DNA from 2 places in the Thalassotalea fusca genome. Region 1 is predicted to be linked to the other one. Evidence: predicted binding sites of a transcription regulator. Region 1 holds the regulator's gene; the other holds the start of a gene.
The links. Region 1 encodes FliA, which starts transcription of late flagellar genes. Its sites were predicted from a motif close to CTAAAGNTNNNNNNNNNNNNGCCGATA; they were not measured.
Positions count from the first base shown of each region.

Region 2: ACSLUK_RS10980 (VC2046/SO_2500 family protein) is a predicted target of FliA. The motif match lies at 6,231-6,257, and genes of this name have one in related genera.

Region 1 covers NZ_JBQRUN010000001.1:463,809-476,490, forward strand. The annotation lists gene flhF (flagellar biosynthesis GTPase FlhF) at 1-1,038, shown strand, start outside; gene ACSLUK_RS02040 (MinD/ParA family protein) at 1,228-2,070, shown strand; gene ACSLUK_RS02045 (RNA polymerase sigma factor FliA) at 2,092-2,811, shown strand; gene cheY (chemotaxis response regulator CheY) at 2,859-3,242, shown strand; gene ACSLUK_RS02055 (protein phosphatase CheZ) at 3,273-4,016, shown strand; gene ACSLUK_RS02060 (chemotaxis protein CheA) at 4,030-6,156, shown strand; gene cheB (protein-glutamate methylesterase/protein-glutamine glutaminase) at 6,189-7,298, shown strand; gene ACSLUK_RS02070 (flagellar motor protein) at 7,291-8,037, shown strand; gene ACSLUK_RS02075 (flagellar motor protein MotB) at 8,034-8,990, shown strand; gene ACSLUK_RS02080 (ParA family protein) at 9,002-9,778, shown strand; gene ACSLUK_RS02085 (chemotaxis protein CheW) at 9,783-10,538, shown strand; gene ACSLUK_RS02090 (chemotaxis protein CheW) at 10,615-11,109, shown strand; gene ACSLUK_RS02095 (DUF2802 domain-containing protein) at 11,149-11,613, shown strand; gene ACSLUK_RS02100 (MlaA family lipoprotein) at 11,825-12,631, shown strand.
Region 2 covers NZ_JBQRUN010000007.1:165,261-177,942, reverse strand. The annotation lists gene ACSLUK_RS11025 (chemotaxis protein CheA) at 1-278, opposite strand, end outside; gene ACSLUK_RS11020 (response regulator) at 288-647, opposite strand; gene ACSLUK_RS11015 (STAS domain-containing protein) at 699-992, opposite strand; gene ACSLUK_RS11010 (M24 family metallopeptidase) at 1,288-2,499, shown strand; gene ACSLUK_RS11005 (septation protein A) at 3,174-3,740, shown strand; gene ACSLUK_RS11000 (YciI family protein) at 3,754-4,053, shown strand; gene ACSLUK_RS10995 (lysozyme inhibitor LprI family protein) at 4,053-4,466, shown strand; gene ACSLUK_RS10990 (hypothetical protein) at 4,681-5,082, shown strand; gene ACSLUK_RS10985 (YchJ family protein) at 5,154-5,639, shown strand; gene ACSLUK_RS10980 (VC2046/SO_2500 family protein) at 5,672-6,196, opposite strand; gene ACSLUK_RS10975 (ATP-binding protein) at 6,329-7,624, opposite strand; gene ACSLUK_RS10970 (response regulator) at 7,684-8,400, opposite strand; gene xthA (exodeoxyribonuclease III) at 8,904-9,710, shown strand; gene rlmA (23S rRNA (guanine(745)-N(1))-methyltransferase) at 9,791-10,591, shown strand; gene yfbV (terminus macrodomain insulation protein YfbV) at 10,607-11,038, opposite strand; gene ACSLUK_RS10950 (ACT domain-containing protein) at 11,703-12,086, shown strand; gene ACSLUK_RS10945 (ArsC family reductase) at 12,108-12,455, shown strand; gene dapE (succinyl-diaminopimelate desuccinylase) at 12,457-12,682, shown strand, end outside.

The DNA of each region.
Region 1 (12,682 bases):
TCTACAACAAATAGTCAAGAAAGTGACGCTTTGCCTTCTTCAAAGGCACAAACGTCAACAGAGCAATCCACTGGGCATCAGAATAATGTAGCGGCCAACAATGTTTCGCGCGATGCTGAACTTGAGCAAATGAGACAAGAAATGGCGTCTATTCGTCAATTGCTAGAGCATCAAGTCTCTGGACTGATGTGGCAGGACATGGCGCAACGCGACCCAAACAAAGCGCTTTTAGTAAATCGACTATTAGACATGGGGATTAGCGAGCAAGTAGCAGAGCAAGTGGCGTGCTATGTGCCGAATAATTACAGTGAAGAACGTGCGTGGGAAAGTGCGAAGCAATTACTCAGTCGCCAATTACAAACGACTAGTAATGAAATTATACATCGCGGTGGCGTGGTATCTTTAGTGGGACCAACGGGCGTAGGTAAAACGACTACCATTGCAAAATTAGCTGCACGCTTTGCACAAGTTCATGGAGCAGACCAAGTGGTGATGATTTCGACTGACAGTTACCGCATTGCGGGTTTCGAGCAACTTGCGACCTATGGAAAAATCATTGGCTGTCCAGTAAAGCAAGCGAAGAGTGCGCAAGATCTAGACGCATTATTACAGCAATATGGTAATAAGAAGTTAATACTAATTGATACAGCCGGAATGGGACAAAGAGATATGCGGTTAGCCGAGCATTTGACTACCTTAATTGCAAATTCTCGTGTTAAAATTCGCAACTACTTAGTACTGGCTGCAAACGCTCAACAAAGGGTATTACAAGAAAATGTAGAGCGATTTAACAAGATTCCATTAGCAGGCTGTATCTATACAAAACTAGACGAAAGCCTCAGTATTGGAGAAATTATTGCAACGTCTATTCAAAATGGGCTTCCTATAGGTTATCTTACTGATGGACAAAGAGTTCCAGAAGACATTAAAGTTGCAAATGCAGAAAAGTTAGTTACGCTTGCTGATAGGTTAGCAATCAAAACAAGTGGTCATAAGTTCTGGCGTTCAGCCGGGCACAAGTCCACTGCAGTTGTTTAGAGTATTTGATATACCAATTATTAGCGATTGTGGATTATTTGAACATCTAATAATTGTTTCGTCGCCTAACATTGAACAACCATGGCTATTTCTATAATCTTAGTTAGGTTATGTAATTAGTATACGTTCAATCAATCAGGCAAATACAACCGTTCAATGATTGGTATTTGTAGTTGAGAATTAAAATAAATGATAGATCAGGCTAGCGGCTTAAGAAGAATGCAAGAACCTCATCATATTAAAGTTATTGCGGTATCTGGAGGAAAAGGAGGCGTTGGTAAAACAAACGTTTCACTTAATACATCTATCGCGTTAGCACAACAAGGCAAACGAGTACTTGTACTAGATGCTGACTTAGGTTTGGCCAATGTAGACGTAATGCTCGGTCTGCGTGTTCGCCGAAATTTATCTCATGTATTGTCTGGCGAATGCGAGCTGGATGACATTATCATTGAAGGACCAGCAGGGATAAAAATTATACCTGCAACTTCAGGCACACAGTCAATGGTCGATCTAACGCCATCAGAGCATGCGGGATTGATTCGTGCATTCAGTGATATGAAAACTGAATTCGATGTACTTATTGTAGATACCGCTGCTGGTATTTCAGATATGGTATTAAGTTTTGCCCGCGCTGCACAAGATATCATGCTTGTGGTTTGTGACGAACCCACCTCAATTACTGACTGTTACGCATTGATGAAGTTATTGAGTCGTGATCACGACATATTCAAATTCAAAGTTGTTGCAAATATGGTGCGAAGTCCCAAAGAAGGACAGCAATTATTTGCTAAACTATCTAAGGTAACCGATCGATTTTTAGATGTGGCATTAGAGTTAGTTGCTGTTGTACCTTACGATGAAAATATTCGTAAGTCTGTACGGAAACAACAAGCTATCGTTGAAGCGTTTCCTGATTCTCCTGCATCAAAAGCGTTTAAGGCATTAGCGACTAGAATTACAAAGTGGCCAATACCTCATCAAGCGTCAGGTCATTTAGAGTTTTTTATTGAACAATTACTCGATAATTAGTTTAAGGAAGAGTGAACGATAGTGATTAAAGCGAATGCTTATAATGCTCATATCGACAAAACTGCCTTAATTGAACAGCATACTGTTCTAGTAAAACGTATCGCCTATCATTTACTCGCTAGATTACCCGCCAGTGTCATCGTTGATGACTTGATACAGTCTGGCATGGTCGGGCTGTTAGAGGCCGCCAATAATTTCGATCACAGTAAAGGCGCTAGTTTTGAAACGTTTGCCGGTATTCGTATTCGTGGAGCAATGCTTGACGAAATGCGACGCGGCGATTGGACTCCTCGCTCTGTACACCGCAATAGCCGTATGATCAGCGATGCAATAAAAACACTAGAGGCTGAATTAGGGCGAGATGTATCAGATGTTGAAGTTGCTGAAAAACTTGATATTTCGCTGAATGAGTATCATCATATTCTTAATGAAGTGAGTACAGGGAAAATAATTGGTATAGATGATTTGGGGGTTAGTGAAGATGTCATCCATACTCAAACAGAGAATCAAGGAAGTGACCCGTATCAAGACATTGAACATTCTGTGTTCAAAAAGTCACTGAGCGAGTGTATTACCACTTTACCTGAGCGTGAAGCTTTAGTACTGTCGCTCTATTATGACGAAGAATTGAATTTACGTGAAATTGGTCAGGTGCTAGATGTAAGTGAATCTAGAGTGAGCCAAATTCATAGCCAAGCATTACATCGATTAAAAGCGCGTATGCAATCTTGGCAAAGTTAAGTACAATATATTAGTAAAGAAATTAAATTATCTCCCCGGAGGGCGCCTTGGATAAAAATATGAAAGTGCTTGTTGTTGATGATTTTTCAACAATGAGACGTATAGTGAAGAATTTGTTACGCGATTTAGGTTTCACCAACATTCAAGAGGCTGATGATGGTAGTACTGCGTTGCCAATGCTTCAAGGTGGAGACTTTGACTTTGTTGTTACAGACTGGAACATGCCGGGTATGCAAGGTATTGACTTGCTAAAAGCAATTAGAGCTGACGAAAAGTTAGCGCATATTCCTGTGTTAATGGTTACTGCCGAAGCTAAGAAAGAGCAGATTGTCATGGCAGCGCAAGCTGGTGTAAATGGTTACATTGTTAAGCCATTTACTGCGGCTACGCTAAAAACTAAGCTCGATAAAATATTTGAGCGATTAGCGTAATTTAATCAATCTGTTTGATTAGGATGTTGCATGAATAAACTACCAAATGTTCATGTGTCGTTGGAGCAGGCTAAGCGATTAGTTGAATACCTCGAGACAGGACAACAGGAAAAAGCAGATGAACTGATTTCTGAAATTCAGAATCCGATCAACTCTGAATTATTTGCTGAAATAGGCAAGTTAACGCGCCAATTGCATGATTCTTTAATGAATTTTCAATTGGATTCTCGTTTGAACGACCTAGCTACAGCGGATATTCCTGACGCTAAAGAGCGTTTAAACTACGTGATTAGTCGCACAGAAGATGCGGCTAATAAAACGATGGACGCAGTAGAGTCTATTTTTCCTGTGGTTGATTCTATTCAAAAGCAAGTTAAAGCAGTAAATCCCCTTTGGGAAAAGCTCATGCATAACGATTTAGAATTAAACGAATTCAAATTGTTATGCCATGACATCGATAAACTCCTGAAAACTACTGACACTGAAACAGCTAAAATGCATGCATTAATGACTGATGTGTTAATGGCACAGGATTTTCAGGATCTTACTGGACAAGTAATTCGCAAAGTTATCGACCTCGTCCGTGAAGTGGAAGATAGCTTGATTAACATGTTAACCGCTTTTGGTATTTCATCTGATGAAGCCAAAGAAAAAGCTAGGCCTTCAGTGGGCGAGAATTTAGTTGAAGGGCCTATCGTTAACAAAGAAGAAAGAGATGACGTTGTTGCTGACCAAGATGATGTTGATGATCTCTTATCTAGCTTAGGATTTTAAGGGGAGTTGGTGGATGTCTTACGAAGCGGACGAAGAAATTCTACAGGACTTTTTAATTGAAGCTGGCGAAATTTTAGAGAGTCTTTCTGAACAGCTAGTAGAATTAGAAAACGATCCTGATAACGCTGATTTACTCAATGCTATATTTAGAGGCTTCCACACAGTAAAAGGTGGCGCTGGATTCTTATCATTGACTGAGTTAGTTGATGCCTGTCATGGTGCGGAAAACGTGTTTGATGTTCTTAGGAATAATCAACGTTCGGTTACTCCTGAATTGATGGATGTGATTTTAAAAGCATTAGACACTATCAATGATATGTTTGCTCAAGTTCAAAACAGAGAAGAAGTAGACCCGGCAGATCCTCATTTATTGGAAGAGTTGCATCGTTTAAGCGAGCCAGAAGGGGCGGAATCTTCGGCTCCAGCTCCTGCTCCAGAACCCGTGCAAGCGCCAGAACCAAAACCTGAGTCTTCAGCAAGTAGCACGGACGAAATGAGTGAAGAAGACTTTGAAAAGCTTCTCGATGAATTGCACGGTGGTGGCGCTCCAGGTGCAGCTACTGCTTCTGAACCAGCTACTAGCGTTGCCACAAGTAATAGTGATGAAATCTCAGATGATGAATTTGAATCATTGCTTGATGAACTGCACGGGCAAGGGGCATTTTCGTCAAATGTAGAGGGCAATAAAACATCGTCTAATTCAGATGAAATTAACGATGATGAGTTTGAAGCATTACTCGATGAACTTCACGGCAAAGGAAAAAGCCCTGCAGCTAATACTTCAGCTTCTTCGCCAGCTGCGGAGCAACCAAGCGCTAAGCCAACACCAGCTCCTGCGCCAGCTTCAACTCAAGCGGCTAAGCCTGCTGCACCAGCACCGTCAAGTGCTGCTGCGAAACCTGCCGCTAAAAAGCCTGCTGAAAAGAAAGCAGCGACCAGTGCATCACAAGGTGAAACTACGGTTCGTGTTGATACCAAACGACTTGACCAAATCATGAATATGGTGGGTGAATTAGTATTGGTTCGTAATCGACTAACTAGTTTAGGTATGACCAAAGAAGATGAAGAGTTAACGAAAGCGGTGTCTAACCTAGACGCTGTGACGACTGATTTGCAAGGTGCGGTCATGAAGACCCGTATGCAACCAATCAAAAAAGTATTTGGTCGTTTTCCTCGTGTTGTAAGAGACTTGGCGAGAAGTTTACATAAAGAGATAAAATTAATTCTAGAAGGTGAAGAAACGGATTTAGATAAGAATCTTGTTGAAGCACTTGCCGATCCTTTAGTCCATTTAGTGCGTAACTCAGTAGATCATGGTATTGAAGAGCCAGATGTTAGGGTGGCTAATGGCAAAGAACGCGAAGGTACTGTTATTTTATCTGCGTCACAAGAAGGTGATCACATTCTCTTAACTATTAGAGATGATGGCGCGGGAATGAATGCTGATAAGCTAAAAAGCATTGCGATAAGCCGCGGTGTATTAGACGAAGATGCTGCAGCACGCATGTCTGATCAGGAAGCGTATAACCTTATTTTTGCTCCTGGATTTTCGACAAAGACAGAGATTTCCGAAGTTTCGGGCCGTGGTGTTGGTATGGACGTTGTTAAAACGAAAATCACCCAGCTAAACGGCACTGTTTCGATTGATTCAGAATTAGGAATTGGTACGGTCCTTGAAATCAAGGTACCTTTAACATTGGCGATATTACCAACGCTAATGGTGGTTGTTGGCGAACAAACATTTGCGCTACCGCTTGCAGGTGTTAATGAAATTTTCCATCTTGATCTTACGAATACCAATGTAGTTGATGGTCAATTAACAATAATTGTTCGTGATAAGGCAATTCCATTGTTCTATCTTGATCAATGGCTGGTGAGAGATTTTGTCGATAAACCAAGAGACAAAGGGCATGTAGTCATTGTTCAATTGGGCACACAACAAGTTGGTTTTGTTGTAGATAGCTTAATTGGGCAGGAAGAGGTGGTGATTAAACCACTCGATAGATTACTTCATGGCACGCCGGGAATGGCTGGCGCGACTATTACAAGTGATGGTGGTATAGCGTTGATCATCGATGTACCTAATATGCTGAAGTTTTACGCGAAAAAATCTTCTATTCATAAGAAATTGCGTTCTTAGCATAGGCTAAGTGCTAACAAAAGAGAAAATAGATGGCCTACAAGGTATTGGTTGTTGATGATTCAAGCTTTTTCCGTCGACGGGTAACCGATATTGTCAATAGTGACCCCAATCTTGAAGTGATTGGTGCTGCTGTAAACGGTTTAGAAGCCGTTGAAAAAGCACAGACCTTAAAACCTGATGTCATAACGATGGATATAGAGATGCCGTTATTAAATGGCATCGATGCTGTAAAGCAAATCATGGAGAAATCACCAACCGCAATTTTGATGTTTTCTTCTCTAACCCATCAAGGCGCCAAGGCAACCTTAGACGCGCTTGATGCAGGAGCATTAGATTTTCTACCTAAGAAATTTAATGAAATAGCCAGCTCTACCTCTGATGCTGGCAATATTTTGCGTCAAAGAGTACTGGAGCTAGCGCGTAAAAGAGTTCCTAGATTAAGAAGGGTAACGCCTCGTACAACTCCTACAGAGGGGCTCAGAAGCCAAGCGGTACCTTCTACGCCAGCACGCGAGGTAGGTAAAACACCAACGTCAACTTTTCGACGTAGTTCAGGAAAGAAATATAAATTAGTAGCTATCGGTACCTCTACCGGTGGCCCAGTAGCATTGCAAAAAATTCTTACCCAATTACCAGAAGACTTCCCTTTACCCATCGTCATGGTGCAACACATGCCAGCAGCATTTACTAATGCTTTTGCTAACCGATTGAATACGTTATGTAAAATAAGAGTGAAAGAAGCTGAAAATGGCGATATTCTTAAACCTGGCTGTGCGTATTTAGCCCCCGGTGGTAAACAACTTATTATCGATGGTACGGAAAGTGCAGCAAGACTAAAAGTAATTGATGATGATTCAGAGCGCATTGCATTTAAGCCAAGCGTAGATATTAGTTTTGGCTCTGCTGCAAAGATCTTTTCGGGCAATGTGTTGGGAATTATTCTTACCGGAATGGGATCTGACGGGAGAGAAGGGTCGCGCATGTTGAAAGCAAAAGGCTCAACAATTTGGGCACAGGACGAGGCTACCAGCGTTGTATACGGAATGCCGCAAGCGGTTACTGCTGCTGGGATTACAGATATTTCGTTGCCTCTTTATGATTTTCCTTTGAGTATACTGAAGGAACTTCAGCATGGATAAGCTGAGTGTTCTTGGTATATGTTTAGCAATAGTCGCCATATATTTTGGTTTTGTACTAGATGGCGGCTCAATTGTTACTTTACTTGAATTACCCGCATTTATTATCGTTTTTGGTGGCACAATTGGCGCAGTAATGTTGCAATCGTCGACTGCACAATTTTTTCACTCTTTATCGTTATTGAAATGGATCTTTGTTCCTCCGAATTATGATGTTAATAAAGGAATTACCGACATCGTAGAGTGGGCGACCAAGGCACGAGAATCAGGCTACTTAGTACTAGAAGGTGTTGCCGAAGAAGAAGAAGACTTTTATGTTAGAAAAGGGCTCAATATGCTCGTTGATGGCAACGAAGTCGACAACCTTCGCGTATCGCTAGAGCTGGATTTAGATTTGTATCGTGAACATAACCTTCGTTCTGCGCATGTTTTTGAGTCAATGGGCGGTTATAGTCCGACAATTGGTATTTTGGGGGCTGTGCTTGGTTTGATTCACGCCATGAGCAATCTTTCCGATCCTGAAGCTTTGGGTCATGGCATAGCTACTGCGTTTGTTGCAACGATCTACGGTGTTGGCTTTGCCAACTTAATTTATATTCCAATAGCAAACAAAATAAAATCAATCGTTCACGAACAAACAATGTATCGTGAGATGATTGCTGAGGGGATTATTTCAATTGCACAGGCTGAAAACCCTCATGCGATAGAAAACAAACTATCAGCATTCAGGTTAGAGCAATGAGGCGATTAAAAGCGCGAAGACATTCAGTTGAGCACGACAATGTTGATCGTTGGTTGGTATCTTACGCCGATTATATGACGTTATTGTTTGCGTTATTCGTTGTTTTGTACGCAATGGCAATTGTTAACGAAAAGCCTTTTGAAACCGTCACAGAATCGATCGGCCGAGTATTTCAAGCTAACGAAGCATTGCCAAAAAATCGTGGTCATGGTGATGACATACTTCCAGTAAACACCGCCAGAACAAATAAGCGATTATACGGTAACGGTATATTAGAAGACGCAGGCCCCGAGTTATTGGATGGTGAGGCGACTTTATCAAATGTAGATGAGAGTGACGTTGGCACTAACTTAACTTCATTAGAAGAAGAATTACACACCGCTTTGTATGATTTAGTTGAATCGGGCTATGCACAACTGCAAATAGACGGTGACTGGCTAGAGATTGAACTTAACAGTGGCTTGTTATTTCCATCAGGCTCTTCTTCGCCTACAACTTCAGCTCAAGCAATTCTCTCTGTAATTTATGATGTAATAGGTGATGTTTCTAATTATATTCGAGTTAGAGGGTATACAGATAACCAGCCCATAAATACAGAAATTTTCCCATCTAACTGGGAGTTGTCTGTCTACCGTGCCACTGCAATTTTAAGGGTACTTGAAGAATTAAACTTAAACCCGGCAAGAATGGCGATTGAAGGATACGGTCAGTATTATCCGAACGCGGATAATGCTACAAGAAACGGGCGAGCACAAAATCGTAGGGTTGTGATTGCAATTTCTAAATATGGATTAGATGAAGCAAATTTAGTTAATGCTCCTACAATTAGTGTAGAGGACGTTAACGCGATAAAGAACGTTCAAACTCAAGATGATACCGAAGAAATTCGCATTATACGGTTAGAAAATGGCGGTATACGTATTACTACGCGCAAAGATGAATCAGAGCAATAACAGGTGAACGATTGATAACTTGGACTATAGCCAATCAAAAAGGTGGTGTCGGAAAGACAACTACAACGATTACGTTAGGTGGCTTGCTTGCTGAACGTGGTTACCGTGTGCTGTTAGTAGACACAGATCCTCACGCATCATTAAGTTATTATTTTGGTATTGAATCTGAAGATTTGGAACTGAGTGTTTATGATCTATTTGTACAGGTTTCAACCAAAGAGCAAATTTTACAAAGCCTTTGCCCTACCAAATACTCTAATATTGATATATTACCTGCCACGATGGGACTAGCGACGTTAGATCGCTCACTCGGTAGTAAAGGTGGTATGGGATTGGTGCTTAAAAAAGCCATGAACCTTTTACACAGTGAATATGACTTCGTGTTGATGGATTGTCCCCCTGTGCTTGGTGTATTAATGGTCAACGCATTAGCTGCATCGAACCGTATTATTGTGCCCGTACAAACTGAGTTTTTAGCACTGAAGGGATTAGATCGCATGATGAAGACGCTTGAAATCATGCAAGGGGAGCAAGAAGAACCATTTACTTATTCCATTGTTCCCACTATGTTCGATAAACGCACCAAAGCATCACTACTAGCTTATCGAAAACTCCAAGAGCTATATTCTGAAGCGGTTTGGCCCGGTGTTATCCCAATTGATACAAATTTCCGTAATTCGAGTGAGTCACAAAAAGTGCCTTCTGATTTTGCGCCATCGTCGCGCGGCGTATATGCTTATAATAGCTTTCTGGATTATTTACTTAAGCTGGAAAAAGAGAGAAGTTAATTAAATGTCAAAATCGTTAGCGGCAAGCCAAGAGTTGATGAAAACCTATCTATCTGAACTTTTAACTGAAGAACAGATAGTAGAGAAGTCTTTGTCGCCATCTTCATCTGCTACCGCCCCAAAAACAATTGAGAAAGAAAAGCTTGATCGTTTATTAGCACAAGCAAATGTGTTGAAAGATGCACCTAAAGAAGCTGTCATTACATCAACAAAGTCTGAAAACAAGTCACTTGAGCGCCCAATAGAAGCAGCAGAGATTAAGACTGAGAAAAGTAGTGGTCCGCTTAAGGTAAAAGTAACTTCTCAACATAAAGAAGAGGCATTTCAAGCAATGTTCTTTGAAGTGGCAGGCTTGACCATTGCCGTGCCATTGATAGAACTTGGCGGTATTCATAATGTTGAGAAAACCACCAACCTAATGGGAAAACCCGATTGGTTTAAGGGCGTAATGCTACATAGAGATGAAAAAATCAACGTTGTCGATACTGCTTTATGGGTCATGCCAGAAAAATGTGACGAAACTTTGAAAAGTTCGCTAAACTATCAGTATATCATTATGTTAAATGATAGCGCGTGGGGGTTGATGGCTGAAAATCTAGTTGATACAGTCACTTTACAACCACAAGACGTTAAATGGCTGGAACAGAAGTCTAAACGACCTTGGTTGGCAGGCTTAGTGAAAGATAGAATGTGTGCATTACTAGACGTTAACGCGCTAATTCAATTACTTGATGAAGGTGCGAACATTAACAAATTTTAATGATTCGTGCTTTAAATAGCTCAATATCGAGCATACGCAAAAATGATAAAGTGAATAACTTTGAGAGGCGAGCTGTATGTCTGAAGAAAGACGCAATGCAAATGAAGGTGCAGATACTAATGACGAAGTGTTGCAATGGGTAACCTTTAAATTAGACAGTGAAACATATGGAATTAATGTGATGCAGGTTCAGGAAGTGTTACGACACACTGAAATTGCACCAGTTCCTGGGGCTCCTACTTATGTTCTTGGTATTATTAACCTGCGCGGTAACGTTGTAACTGTAATTGACACTCGCTCAAGATTTGGTTTAGAAGCGTCTGAGATTACGGATAATACTAGAATCGTAATAATTGAAGCAGAAAAACAAGTTATTGGTATTTTGGTTGATAGCGTGGCTGAAGTGGTCTATCTGCGCGCTTCTGAAATAGATGTTGCACCTAATGTAGGTAATGAAGAAAGTGCAAAATTTATTCAAGGCGTATCTAACCGAGATGGCGAATTACTTATATTAGTCGATTTGAACAAATTATTGTCTGATGATGAGTGGGATGAATTAAAGCAATTCTAGTTTTTCATCCTTGAATTACATGGTCAGTGTTGTAGTAGTATGCTCGAACTAATTACGCCTTATATAAGTATAATAGCGATTGTGATTGCCACTTTCGCTATTTTATTGTTGTTCATAAAATTTCAGAAGGTTAATCGATTATTGCAGCAGTTGTCTCTGCAATACGAGGAGCTCGTACAAACAGTCGATACTAACGAGAGATTATCTAAAACCGCATTGCAACAATTAACCACATTAGTTCAGCACCAGTCTGAAGAAAGCAAAGAAGTCAACGAAGTCTCACGTCATTTAGAACATCGAATTGCGCAACTTCAACGTTCACTTGATGAGCAAAAACAAGTCGTTGAAGGAATACAGCACCAAGAGCCACAAGATAAGCTGTATAGCCGCGCACAAAAAATGGTAAGTTTGGGTGCTGATGTTGAGGAAATAATGTCAGAATGCGAATTACCTAGAGCTGAAGCAGAGATGCTTGTTGCAATGCACCGACGAAACAAACCTTAATCTGTACAATTAATCCAGCCATAAAATAGCGCCAAAATTACACTTTCTTTCATTTAATTACAATTTTGCCCATTAACCGCACTGACTTTCACTGCTAACACCATACAAATACGAATTATAGCGTGATAAACTTGCGCGCAATAATACTTATACAAAGCACAAATTCTAGCTTGCTTGTATGCATCACAATACCAAGGAAATGTTGTTGATAATGTCTATTCATAGAAACTTTCGTGCATTAATGACTGTACCGATCTTAGTTTTTGCATTGATTACGTCTGGTTGTAGCTCAACTGGTAAAAAGGAAAATACAACAGAGCAGGATACTTTTGCAGATACTCCATCTGATGCTCGAGATCCGCTCGAATCGATAAATAGACCATTTTGGACGTTTACTTGGGATTATGCCGATAAATACGTTCTTAAGCCTGCGTCAAATGTTTACGGTGAATATGTACACCCTGACGTTCGTATGGGTTTGTATAATATGGCATTAAATCTTAATGAGCCTTCAACAATTATCAATAACTTACTACAAGGTAAGTTTTCAGATGCTGCGAAAAGTACAGGGCGATTCTTACTTAACTCGACAATTGGTATATTGGGGATATTTGATCCGGCAAGTGATTTTGGCTGGGCGCGTCAACAAGAAGAGTTTGGGGAAGTGTTAGGCAGCTATGGTGTGCCTGATGGGCCTTACTTGGTTGTGCCTGCCCTAGGTCCATCATCGGTTCGAGAAGAAGTAGGGGACTTCGTAGATAGCTATTACTGGCCACTGGCTGTAATCGAATTTTGGCCAAATATCGTTAGAGCCAGTATTATCGGCTTGGAATCGAGAATAGCGCTCAAAGATCAGGAGCAGTTAATCAGGGATTCGCTCGATCCATATGAATTTGTTAAGAACGCCTATTTTCAAAACATGGAATATAAAGTTTACGACGGCAATCCACCGATCAAAGTGGATGAAGAAGCTGAAGCTGATATAGAAGCCTTCATGGATGAACTAGACGGTTTGTAAGTTTAATAGAATTCACATGCTTAAAGTGGTATTACTTTATACCACTTTTTT
Region 2 (12,682 bases), on a different contig from region 1:
ACTGCTTGTAACAATAGCTCAACATCGGCAGATTGAATTTCTCGGCGTCCATCTCGCATTTCATCAAGCAATGTTTCAACAAGATGCGTAAACTCTGTGACGTGATTAAAACCAAATGTTCCCGCACCACCTTTGATTGAATGTGCGGCACGGAATATTGAATTAATTGTTTCTCCGTCTCCTTGCTGCAAATCCAGCAAGCTAGACTCCATCAATTCCAGCCCTTCGAAACTCTCTTCCAGAAATGTTGGTATGAATTGCGAAAGATCGACGCTCATGGTATCTCCCTATACTACGCGTTTTATTGTTGCTAATAGCTTGTCTGGGTTAAACGGCTTAACAAGCCATCCAGTAGCTCCGGCGGCTTTACCTTTTGATTTCATGTCTCCCGAACTCTCTGTCGTTAACATGAGAATGGGCGTAAATTTGAATGTAGGAAGCTTTCTTAATTCCTGACAAAGGTTTATTCCATCCATATTTGGCATGTTTACATCAGAAATAACCAAATCAAAATCAGAAGACTTAGCTTTCGTTAGTCCTTCCATACCATCTTTGGCTTCAACCGTGTCGTATCCGGCACTCTTCAACGTAAAACTAACCATGTCCCTAATGGAGTTCGAGTCATCAACAACCAGCACTTTGGCCATATTAGTTTCCTTTTTCCTTTAAAATCCTGCTTATTTGTAAACTAAAACACCCTAACTTAAGCATTGTTCCAGTAAGGTATCGTTTACCCCCAACTGTCGAATGCTTTGTCGAAGAATTTCCGAAGACGATTGCCAATCTAATGTCTTGTTTTGGGCTGCAATATATGTGACAGCCGACAACAGTAGCTGCACGCCAACAGTATCTATTCGTGCAAGCTCACTATCATCAATACTGATAGTATCGTTGGAATCAATGAATTGAATTAGGTTAGATTTACATTCTTCCACTTGGGCTATTGTTAAATCCTTTGGTAATTTAAACAAAGTACCGATTCCCATATCCATAAGTTAGAATTGCTAATTTAAAATATATGCCATAATTCCCACTCTGCAAGAAATGGATTCAAATTCATATGTAAAACACGCATTGCAATAATGTGTATGGATAGAACAGATAAATTCCTTTTCCATCCACCTTCGAAATCAACGTCAATTTCTGCTAAGTCCGCCAATACGTTACAAAACTGGCGCACTATAATGAGAGATAAAAACGTTATCCAAAAACCAGATTGTATAAAATATTCCATCCTGAAAAATAGTCTGGCATAATTGCACAGTTAATTGCTAAGAGGACAAAACAATGACAATTGGAGTTGGTGGCTCAACAGCTGAAATCGAACTGGCTAACCTTGTTAATATGGCTGAAGGGATTGAAGATATTTCGTTAGCTGAATACAAGAGCAGAATTACAAAAGCGCAACAAATAATGAAAGCGCACAATATCTCGGCGACTTATATCAATGCAGGCACAAATTTGTATTATTTTACAGGCACTAGATGGTATGCAAGTGAAAGAATGGTTGGTGCTGTCATTCCCCAGTCGGGAGAGTTATTTTATATAGCCCCTCATTTTGAAGTGAACACGCTTCAACAATATATGGCAGTTACAGGCGAAGTTGTTAGCTGGCATGAACACGAAAGTCCTTTCCAACTTTTTGCTGAGACGATTACCCGACTAGACTTAATCAATGGAGATATTGCCATCGATGAGTCTACAGCATTTTTTGTTGCCAATGGCATCCAACAAGCATTGCCTTCAGTAACTTTAGTTGATGCTAAGCCCGTTACTGCGGGTTGTCGCATGTGTAAGTCGCCGCAAGAGATAGCCTTGCTTCAGCGAGCAAAAGACATGACTTTGGCTGTACAAAAAGCGGTAGCTAGAATCTTACGTGAAGGTATTTCGACCACCGAGGTGGAGCAATTTATAAATCAAGCTCACAAGAAAGTTGGAGCTCCAAAGGGCTCCCACTTTTGTATCGTGCTTTTTGGCGAAGACAGTGCCTACCCACACGGTGTTAAATCCCCCAAAGTGCTAGAAAAAAATGATGTGGTTTTAATTGATACCGGGTGCCAAATATTTGGATATAACTCAGATATTACAAGAACCTACGTGTTCGGCGAAGCAAATCAACGACAACGTGAAATGTGGCAAATAGAGAAAGATGCACAGTTAGCCGCTTTCAACGCAGCTAAGCTAGGTGATAGATGTGGCGATGTCGATATCGCTGCCCGAAACTATTTGACGTCAAAAGGATTAGGGCCCGATTACCAAACACCCGGCTGCCCTCACCGGACAGGACATGGCATTGGCTTAGATATCCATGAATGGCCTTATTTAGTTAGTAGCGATGATACGCTATTAAAAGAAGGAATGTGCTTTTCAAATGAGCCAATGTTAGTCATTCCAAATGAATTTGGTATTCGGTTAGAAGATCACTTCTATATGACTAAAGAAGGCGCAAAGTGGTTCACTGAACCATCACATAGTATAGATAATCCTTTTGGATATTAGCATTTAGTTTTTATTAATCACAAAAACTCAAAAATATCACTGACGGGAACTAATACCAATTCGTATAAGCATTAGTTTCCCGCCAAAATTCTATTTTTTATCACGCTTGTCAAACATGTTAGCCCACTTTGTATGCCCTAACTATATTTGTTAAGTCTACTGATTAATTAGAGAGTTAAGTGTCCACAAATTTTCGAAAGAGAAATGGCTAATACCAATCCGCATAAAGAATTGCCCACTTAGAATGACATGGGCGACATTAGAACAAACGAAATAAGTGTAGATATAGTTGTTCTCGGCTTTGGCATCCTGCGTCGCTCTACCTCCTGCATCCATGCAGTCGTACATTAAGCTTATTTTGTGTAGTTATCATGTTGCCCATGCATTCCCAAAGGGCGAGTTTTAAAGGCTTATATGCTGCGTTATTGATTTTAACAAGGTTCCTACATGGATGTAGGTTATTAGGGCAACGCAGGACGCAGTTGCCGAGAATAACCATTCTTTGCAATCAATGCCTTGCCTCTAAACCTTTAAATTCTCGCTAAGAGAGCAATTTCTTATACGGATTGGTATAATATTAGTTATTATTGCCATGCCGTAGATTATCAGTTGGATCTAACGCTAGCATTAGATAGAATCCTAATGAAACAAAGTAATCGAGACCCCTTTAATTTATGAATGCAATTTTTGAATTTTTGCCCTTAGTGCTCTTTCTTATTGTATCCAAGTTGGTTGATATATATTGGGCTACAGCAACCTTAATCGCCTCTTCAGCACTTCATCTGGTCTATTTTAAAGTCAAAGGTCAACCCGTGCCTAAAAAGACATGGATGTTATTTGGTATGATAACTGTATTTGGCGGCTTAACGATATTTTTCCAAAATGATGCTTTTATCAAATGGAAAGTCACGATAATCAACTTTCTATTCGCTCTCACTCTTATAGTCGGCAACTACGTATTCAAAAAGAACTTTATTAAAGAATTGATGGGTGAAGCGCTAACCTTACCTGAAAGTGTTTGGAATAAAATGAATCTGTCTTGGGCAGCATTTTTTATCTTTTGTGCGTTACTAAATTTATATGTCGCCTATAATTTTGAGCAAGACACATGGGTCAACTTTAAAGTGTTTGGATTACTTGGATTAACATTTGTTTTCGCAATTTTGACTATATTGGTGGTACAAAAATACCTGCCAGAAGAACATGAAGATAATAACCAAGAGTCGGAAAAGATTAAATAAGGAAAATTCGTAAATGTTATACATGATTTACAGCGAAGACGTCGCTGATAGTTTATCATTAAGATTACCAGTTAGAGAGCAGCACCTGTCGCGAATCAAAGCATTACAAACAGAAGGTAGATTGATTATTGCGGGACCCTGCCCGGCAATTGACAGCGAAAACCCAGGTGATGCAGGCTTTACCGGCTCATTGATTATTGCCGAGTTTAATAGCTTAGAAAGCGCACAAACATGGGCAGATAATGATCCTTACATTGAAGCAGGTGTTTACGAAAAAGTTATTGTGAAGCCATATAAAAAAGTACTACCTTAATGAAAAATATACTTGTTAAGCCTACATTGCTCGCTACATTTATTCTCTTGAGTAATGCTACTTTTGCACAAAAACTGCAAAAAACAATAACCGAATGCGAATCAAATTATCAGGACGAATCTGAGCTTTCAATGTGCTTTGATCGTGTCAAAGAAGCGAAAGAGCGGGAACTACAAACGTGGATAAACAACCAAATATTTATTCTCGAAGAGTTCGCACTAAAAACAGGTAGACGTTCAGCACTTGAGATGTTTAAACGCTCTCAACGAAACTTTATTACGTTTAGAGAGAACAACTGTCGTTGGCAATATCTACACCTTTCACCAGATAAGAGTGCCGCACCTGCTTACAAGAAATGTTATATACAAATCACTGATCAACGTATCAAAGAACTGGGCGAAATTACAAATTAACCAATAGAGTATAAGTTCATAGCTTAAATAACCAACTAAACCGAGCAATTTGCTCGGTTTTTTATTTTATAAACCTTCACATATTCAAAGACTTAATCAACACCCAATCAAATGACTTGTAAACTTATCTAAAAATTAACTTACCCACTATTGACACACTGTATAAATACACATACTGTATAACAATACAGCACCAATTGAGACCGAGGTCACTATGAGTAAGCAAGATATGACAAACAAGAATGCAGTTCATTTAACAAAGCTAGATATAAGAACACTTTCAGATGAACAACTATTAGTAAACGAATATGCCAACATCTGTAGTCAATATAGGTCTACAAAACGTTGGATTATGATGGTTGACCCTGAAGAAGAATCGTTAGAGCAATTAGTATTGAGCGAATCAATCGATCCTACACGTGTGCTAAAAGTAAACTCTCGCCACCATCCAGTAAAACTAAACAACATAGAAAGAACGCTGTTAAAAGGTAACTGTTCTGCATTGATACTATGTAACCCAAAGCTAAAAAATAACGAAGTTAGCCAGCTAACCAAAATGGCAGCTATGAGCGATACACAGTGCATCATCTTAAATACCAAACAAAAATTACACTAGAGACTTGAAACCACTGTGGATCATTAACACTATGTAATATAATGCTGGCTTTCATTGAGAATGAGTAATTTATGTCTTGCTTTTGTTGTAGTAATTTGCCCTTTAACCAATGTTGCCAGCCAATTATTGAACAACAAACACTCGCTCAAACACCATTACAACTAATGCGTTCACGTTTCAGTGCATACGCTAGTGGAAATGCGGAATATATTCTCAATACTTACGCTTTAGAAAAGCGAAAGCAACATACGTTGACAGAGATCAGCGAATGGTCAAATGAATGCAAGTGGCTAAAACTAATCATTCACCAATCTTCGAACGTGGCGATTGAAGCGTTTGAATCAGCAGACAATTCTACGGTTACCTTTACAGCGATATATCGACAAGGAAATCACTATTTTCAGATGAAAGAACTATCTCGATTTGTTGTTGAAAAACACCAATGGGTTTATCTTGATGGTGATATTTTAATCCATGACGAGCTAGTTGTACCGAAAAGAAATGACCAGTGCTTATGCGGTAGTAAGCAAAAATTTAAGAAATGTTGTGGTAAGTAGTAAAACATATAACTTATTTTAGGACGGGACAGTTACGCTGTTAACTCAAACAAAGTCGATTGTACAAGCGTGTTCTGAATGTTTTTCAGCCAACCTTCCGCATTAAATTCACTACGCTTGGTCTCTGATTTTGTCTTGGTTTTATGCTGACAATGAATACTTGTATTTGTCAAAACACTAGTCGGAATATGCAGCTTATCGTCTCTAAATGCCAATGGTTTCGGATGCAAAGCATCTTGCAATCTTAAGTCGCTCAATCGGCCCTTTTCAATCATTTCAGCTTGTTCAAAATCTGAAATTTGTTCAACGGCTGTCAATGCTATAGGTGCTGGTTCTGGTAAGTCGAAGAAGCGTCTTAAATCATTAGTCTGCCTGATATGATCGAATTCATCTTTCTGAGGTAATGTAAATTGCGCGTGAAAACGCACATCCTCGTCGAGCATGGCCAACAAAAGCGAAAATTCTGAACGATTTCCTTGATGTACACATTGGTTCAGTGTCGAACCAAGCCTGTGTTCATCGATTAGTGCAGATTGTTGATTGAGTTCTGAGATCAAAGAGAATAACTTCTTAACACATTGTTATTCTCTTTATCGGCAGTTTAATAAATACTTTAGTAAATAATCGACATTCTATTCATGTGCTCAATAAAGTACCTATAAGTTACATAGGAGCTTAAACTACAATTTTTAGGCACTGTAAGATTGACTTACCGGCCAAGAAATTTTAAATGAAGCACCGCCCATCGGGCTATCCTCAACCCATGCGCTACCGTTATGCCACTCCATAATACGTGACACAATTGCTAATCCTAAGCCAAACCCACCGGTTTCTTTATTACGACTCTCATCGCCCCGTGAAAAAGCGTCAAAGATTGTCGGTTTAAAACTGTCAGGCACACCTCTGCCATTATCATCAACGCTAACGGTACACATTCCATCGTTTATGCCAGCATAAACAGTAATTTTTCCGTCACCATACTTTTTTGCGTTAGTGACATAATTAGCAATCGCTCTACTGATAAAATGACTATCACAGGCTACAACAAGAGTCTCGCTTGTACTTTGAATGTTAATATCACTAACAAATGGACGAACATTTTCCACTTGCTCTGCAATAATATTTAATAGTTCATGTTCTTGAATGACTAGCTCAGGTTTTTCACTATCAAAGCTCGCATACAAAAGCATTTCATTGATAAGCTCTTCCAATTCCGCAACGTCTTGAGTTATCTGATTGCGATAACGTTTTTGTTTTTCAGCATCACAATTCGATTCAAGCATTTGCAATGCAAATTTGGTTCTTGCTAAAGGCGTTCTCAATTCATGTGCAACTGCACTAGATAGTTCTTTATGGGCGTTGATTAGTCGCTGGATCTTTCTCGCCATCATATTAAACGCGCTAACCATAGAGGCCATCATATTCGATTTTGCAGCAGGAACATTTGTATTGAAATCGCCTTCGCCAAGCTGTTCGGCGGATTTTCTTAAGGCATCAAGATCTTTTGATATGGGTGACAGCCAAAACAAAATCACTAAACCTAGCAACGCCAAAATAAACGCTCTTAACAGCGCTTCTGCACGTGGCCGTGTTGGCATCTTAGCTGGCCCCAACACCAACAATGTTTGAGAGTTCTCTATCAAATGGTGCAGCACTACATCGTCATCACCATAATAAACGTAGGTATTTCCTTTATTGAGGGCTTTACGATCAGCACGCTCAACATCCTTGAGCTGTGAATATGGCATTAGTTTAAATGGTAATTGATATTTCTTCGCTACTGTTGCGGTTATTTCAGGCCACTCTTCTTGCGGGTGCTTCTGCATATAATCGCCAATAGCCTGCAACATAGTTTTATACCCAGTATAAGATTCAATGTCTTGCTCAAGATAAGAGCGCCAAAGCTCATCTAGCAACCATGAGAAAACAATAAAGCTCAATATAATGAGTGTATACAGGCTAAAAAATGATCGACCTAGTCTCATCAAAATTCCTTTCTAAAAAAAATGGTGAGATACAGAATCTCACCATTTATTCATTCAAATTAATTCCACGCATCCGGAACAAATAAATAGCCTTGTCCCCAGATTGTTTTTATACGAAACGGCGTTTCATTACTATCAAATAGCTTCTTTCTTAATCGAGAAATTCGCACATCAACACTTCGGTCCATTCCATCATACTCACGCCCGACGACTGCTTTGTATATATAGTCCCTATTTTGGACCTCGCCCGAACGACTTGCTAATAACCATAACAAGTCAAACTCTTGACTGGTTAATTCGATATTTTCTCCATCTAAAATAACTTGTCGAGAGCCTCGACTAATATGTAATTTGCCAATATCAATTTCTGTGTTTTCATTACTCTCGCCAGGCAAGTTTCCTCTGCGTAGTAATGCACTAACCCTAGCTAATAGCACACGTGGTTCTACTGGCTTAATAACATAGTCATCTGCACCAATTTCCAAGCCTAACACTTGATCAAAATCCGTACCTTTCGCCGTCAACATTAATACAGGGCCCTTATAGTTTGGTCGTAAGTCTCTACAAACGGAAAAACCATCTTTTCCAGGTAGCATTAGATCCAAGATAATCAAATCTGGTGCAAATAGCTCAACGCGCTTTGCCACTGTGTCGCCACGAAATTCCTGTTTAACATGGAAACCTTCACTTTCTAAAAAGTCAGTAACTAGGTTCGAAAGTTGGCGATCATCTTCTACCAGTAAGATCTTTTTAACTGATGATTTGCTATTGGACATAAAACACACTCCTGTATTATATACATTGCTTGTAAACCTTAGGCTAACAAATATTTTGTTCACAAGGTTTATCAATTTGTATCAACAACCATATTCGTTGAATGCGCCTAGATTAGTCAGTTGACTTGCGTTAAACAAGCGAAAATACAAGGTTTTACCGGGAGGTTACATAAAGTAACAAAACGGTAATTAAGTGCTTTAATGCTTTATCTCGGTTAACAACTCAAACGATTGCAACGGCAAGTTAAGCTAAATATTTATGCGGCATTTAGTTTGCAACTCTCAAATCTTAACAAATATATCATTTGCGCAGTTTGCATCAGTTTGTGGTAAATGAATTCCTTGCTATTTTTCTAGCCCTTAGGTTTTGTTATCATTCGTCACACAAATTGTCGCCAAAGGCTGTCTACATGATAATTCAAAGCAAATCACATATATTACAGACGTGGCTAATCAATACGTAGTACAAATTGAAATCTCTTCGATGCAAGGATCAAGAATAAATGAAAATAGTCTCTTTTAATATCAATGGCCTAAGAGCACGCCTTCACCAATTGCAAGCACTAATTGACAAACATCAGCCTGACATCATTGGCCTGCAGGAAATAAAAGTTCATGACGAAGCATTTCCTTTGGAAGACGTACAGGCTATGGGATACCACGTTTATTTTCACGGACAAAAAGCACACTACGGTGTTGCAATGCTTTGTAAAAAAGAAGCCGACGTAGTCATCAAAGGTTATCCCACAGACGATGAAGACGCCCAAAGACGCATGATAATGGTGAAAACCACGACGGAAGAAGGTGAGCCTATAACCGTGATGAATGGCTACTTCCCTCAAGGCGATAACATAGCTCATGAAACAAAATTTCCTTATAAACGCCAGTTCTATAAGGATCTAATGACGCACTTAAATGAACATCATGACGCAAGCGAAAACATTGTCATCATGGGTGACATTAATATTTCACCGCTAGACCTTGATATCGGCATAGGCGAACCAAATCGCTTGCGCTGGTTAAAAACGGGTAAGTGCAGTTTCCAGCCGGAAGAACGCGAATGGCTAAAAACCCTGTTAGACTGGGGTTTTGTTGATACCTTTAGAGCGTTACACCCAACGCGAGAAGAAAGGTATTCGTGGTTTGACTATCGCTCACGTGGATTTGATGATAACCGCGGTCTGCGAATTGACGTTGTTCTAGCCACGCCATCGTATGCGGAGCGATGTATAGAGTCTGATATAGATTACGAACTGCGCGGTATCGAGAAACCTTCTGATCATGCACCAATCTGGTCAGTATTTAAATAATCATGTGGTAATTGAAGTAGCGAGCCAGTCTCGTTACTTACTATCTAGCCTTATCCAGCTTCACTAAAAGTATCAATACTATGCCTAACTATTTATGTCCCATATGTAACCAAGCGCTGACGCAGCAAACGCGTTTATTCAAATGTGAAAATAATCATACATTTGACCTAGCTAAAGAAGGCTATGTGAATTTGTTACCAGTCCAGTTTAAACGTTCGAAAGAGCCCGGTGATAATAAAGCGATGGTAAATGCAAGAAGATCATTTCTTTCCAAAGGATATTATTCGCCTTTAGCAATTAAGCTTACCGAACTCATGCAAACTTTCCATCCTAATGCGAATACCGTTTTAGACGCAGGTTGTGGTGAAGGCTATTACACCAATCAGCATAAGACGGCACAAAACTGTGTATATGGAATTGATATCGCAAAAGAAGCGATAAAAAAAGCCGCGAAGAAATATGATGACTGTCATTTTAGTGTAGGCACGTTATCCAAACTACCATTTGAGTCACGTTCCATTGATTGGCTTTACTCTATCTATGCTCCGATACTAGAGCAAGAATTTACGCGTGTGCTAAGAAATGAGGGCTTTTTATTAACAGTGACACCTGCTGCTGACCATTTAATCGAACTAAAAACCCTAATCTACGAAAATGCTCTGCCGCACGATCAATCAAGAACCCCAATAGAACAACTAGCGCAAGTGCACGAAGAAAGATTAACTTATGATATGACCATGGAAACAGGCCTAGATACTTTGGAATTGCTTTCAATGACACCATTCGCGTTCAAAGCTAGCGAACAAGTAAAGAAATCACTAGCAGAAATGAAAAGCTTTAAATGCAAAGCAGATTTTTTGATACGGCTTTATCAAAAATAAAATCGATGGGTATATTTACTGCTTAAAATGAAGCGACTGATAACTCACATTTAATAATTTTGCCAAATCAAGATAACGCGGACGTTTTACCGAGAGCTTCACACTACCACCTTGTTCATTTACTTTAGCAACGCCTTGTTTATACCAGTTAGCCAACGAAGGCGGTAAAAACTTATCAGCCTTTACACCAAGCATTACCAGCGCCTGTACGGGAATCGTTAAAATAAAAAACAAATAAACTAAGGCATAAGGTAGATATGACATACCGCCAAGATATAACTGCAAAATAAAGACAATTAATGCGACAGTAGGTAAATAACGGCATGCCCCCCTGCCAACTTGAACAGCACGATACTCGTCAAAATACTGACTTAACTCTACTCTCTGAGGCCACAATAACATGTACTTACGGCCCAATTTGATAAGTTCTACTACACTCATATTCATAAGGGACACATTATAACAACTATTATTTAAAAGATAGCATAAAGTTAGCGCTTAACTAAAGGCATGCCGTAGTTTAGCGCAGAATTTTTGCAGCATGAAATCTAACGCAATGAGGTCTATGGACAACAATCTCAATTATTAAAGGGCTAAATATACATATAAAACTAGGCAAAATCCGCTTAATCCACCTAATAAAACCATTAAAAATATCCAGTTATCTTAAATTTCGCATTCAAAAGCATTTCAATTCAATTAACTATATAAACGTATGCTTATCCAACGACTACTCAAAAAACAACCTACCAACTTAACACAACAAAAACAACAAGATACACACTTTAACAAAGGTTAACAACAAAGATATCCACAGGATTTGTGGATATCCACACTGAAGTTTAGTTCAGAGAAACGCCTACATTTTTATATATTAACTGTCTATTAGCGACAACTACGAAGACTTTTCTAAGTTCAAATACACAATAAGATCATATCTTGATCTTACATGCACATAAACGATCGTCATATGAGGAATTTATTCCTCATTTTTATCAGTAGTATTTTAGAAATCACGACTATAAATGATTAAAAACACCAATAATCACAGCTAGAGATAAGCGCAAATAAGCGTTATAGTAGTGCTATCTAATTTGCCCTGTTAATTTCAATGAAATCACTTACTTTAAGACTACTAAGCAATACATTTTCTATTCACTCTTTACCAGCAAACAGCGAAATCCCAGCGGCTGTTCTAAATGCTGATATGTTTTTTATCGCAAAAACTAATGATGAAGTTTCAATTGTTGCACCTGAATCAGTCAAGATTGAAAGCGAAGATGTTGAAACAGACTGGCAAGCTTTAGAGGTAGTTGGTCCACTGGATTTTACGCTGACAGGTATTATGTCCAGCATTTCCACTGTACTCGCAAATGAAAAGATAAGCATTTTTGCTATTTCTACATTTGATACCGACTACATATTAGTTAAGAGCAATACATTAGAGGCAGCAATTGCTGCCCTTCGAGAGAATCAATACAAAGTGCTTACATAGCATTCATTGGAAAAATCATACATGACGACTATTTACGGCATCAAAAACTGTGACACGGTTAAAAAAGCGCTAAAGTGGCTAGATAACAACGGCATTTCCTACCAATTTCATGATCTACGCGTAGACGGCACATCTGACGATTTAATTGATGATCTTGTCTCTAAATCTGCATGGTCTGAACTGATTAATAAACGCAGTACAACCTATCGTAATTTGCCTGAAAATATTAAGAATAATCTAACAGATGATGCTGCAAAATCAGCCGTTATAGAACAGCCAACCTTACTTAAGCGCCCGTTGCTATTGATAAATAACCAACTACATGTTGGTTTTAAGGCTGAAAATTACCAAACGATATTTGCCAAATAGTATGCAAAAATCTGACGTAATTTCACTAACAAAAGAACTTATCAACAAACAGTCAGTAACACCTGAAGACGCTGGTTGCCAAGATATCATGAAGCAAATCTTATCAGATCTCGGTTTTGTCAACGAAACGATGGTGTTTGAGGATACGACAAACCTTTGGTCTCGACTAGGCAACACTGGGCCACTATTTTGCTTTGCAGGACATACTGATGTAGTACCGGCAGGTG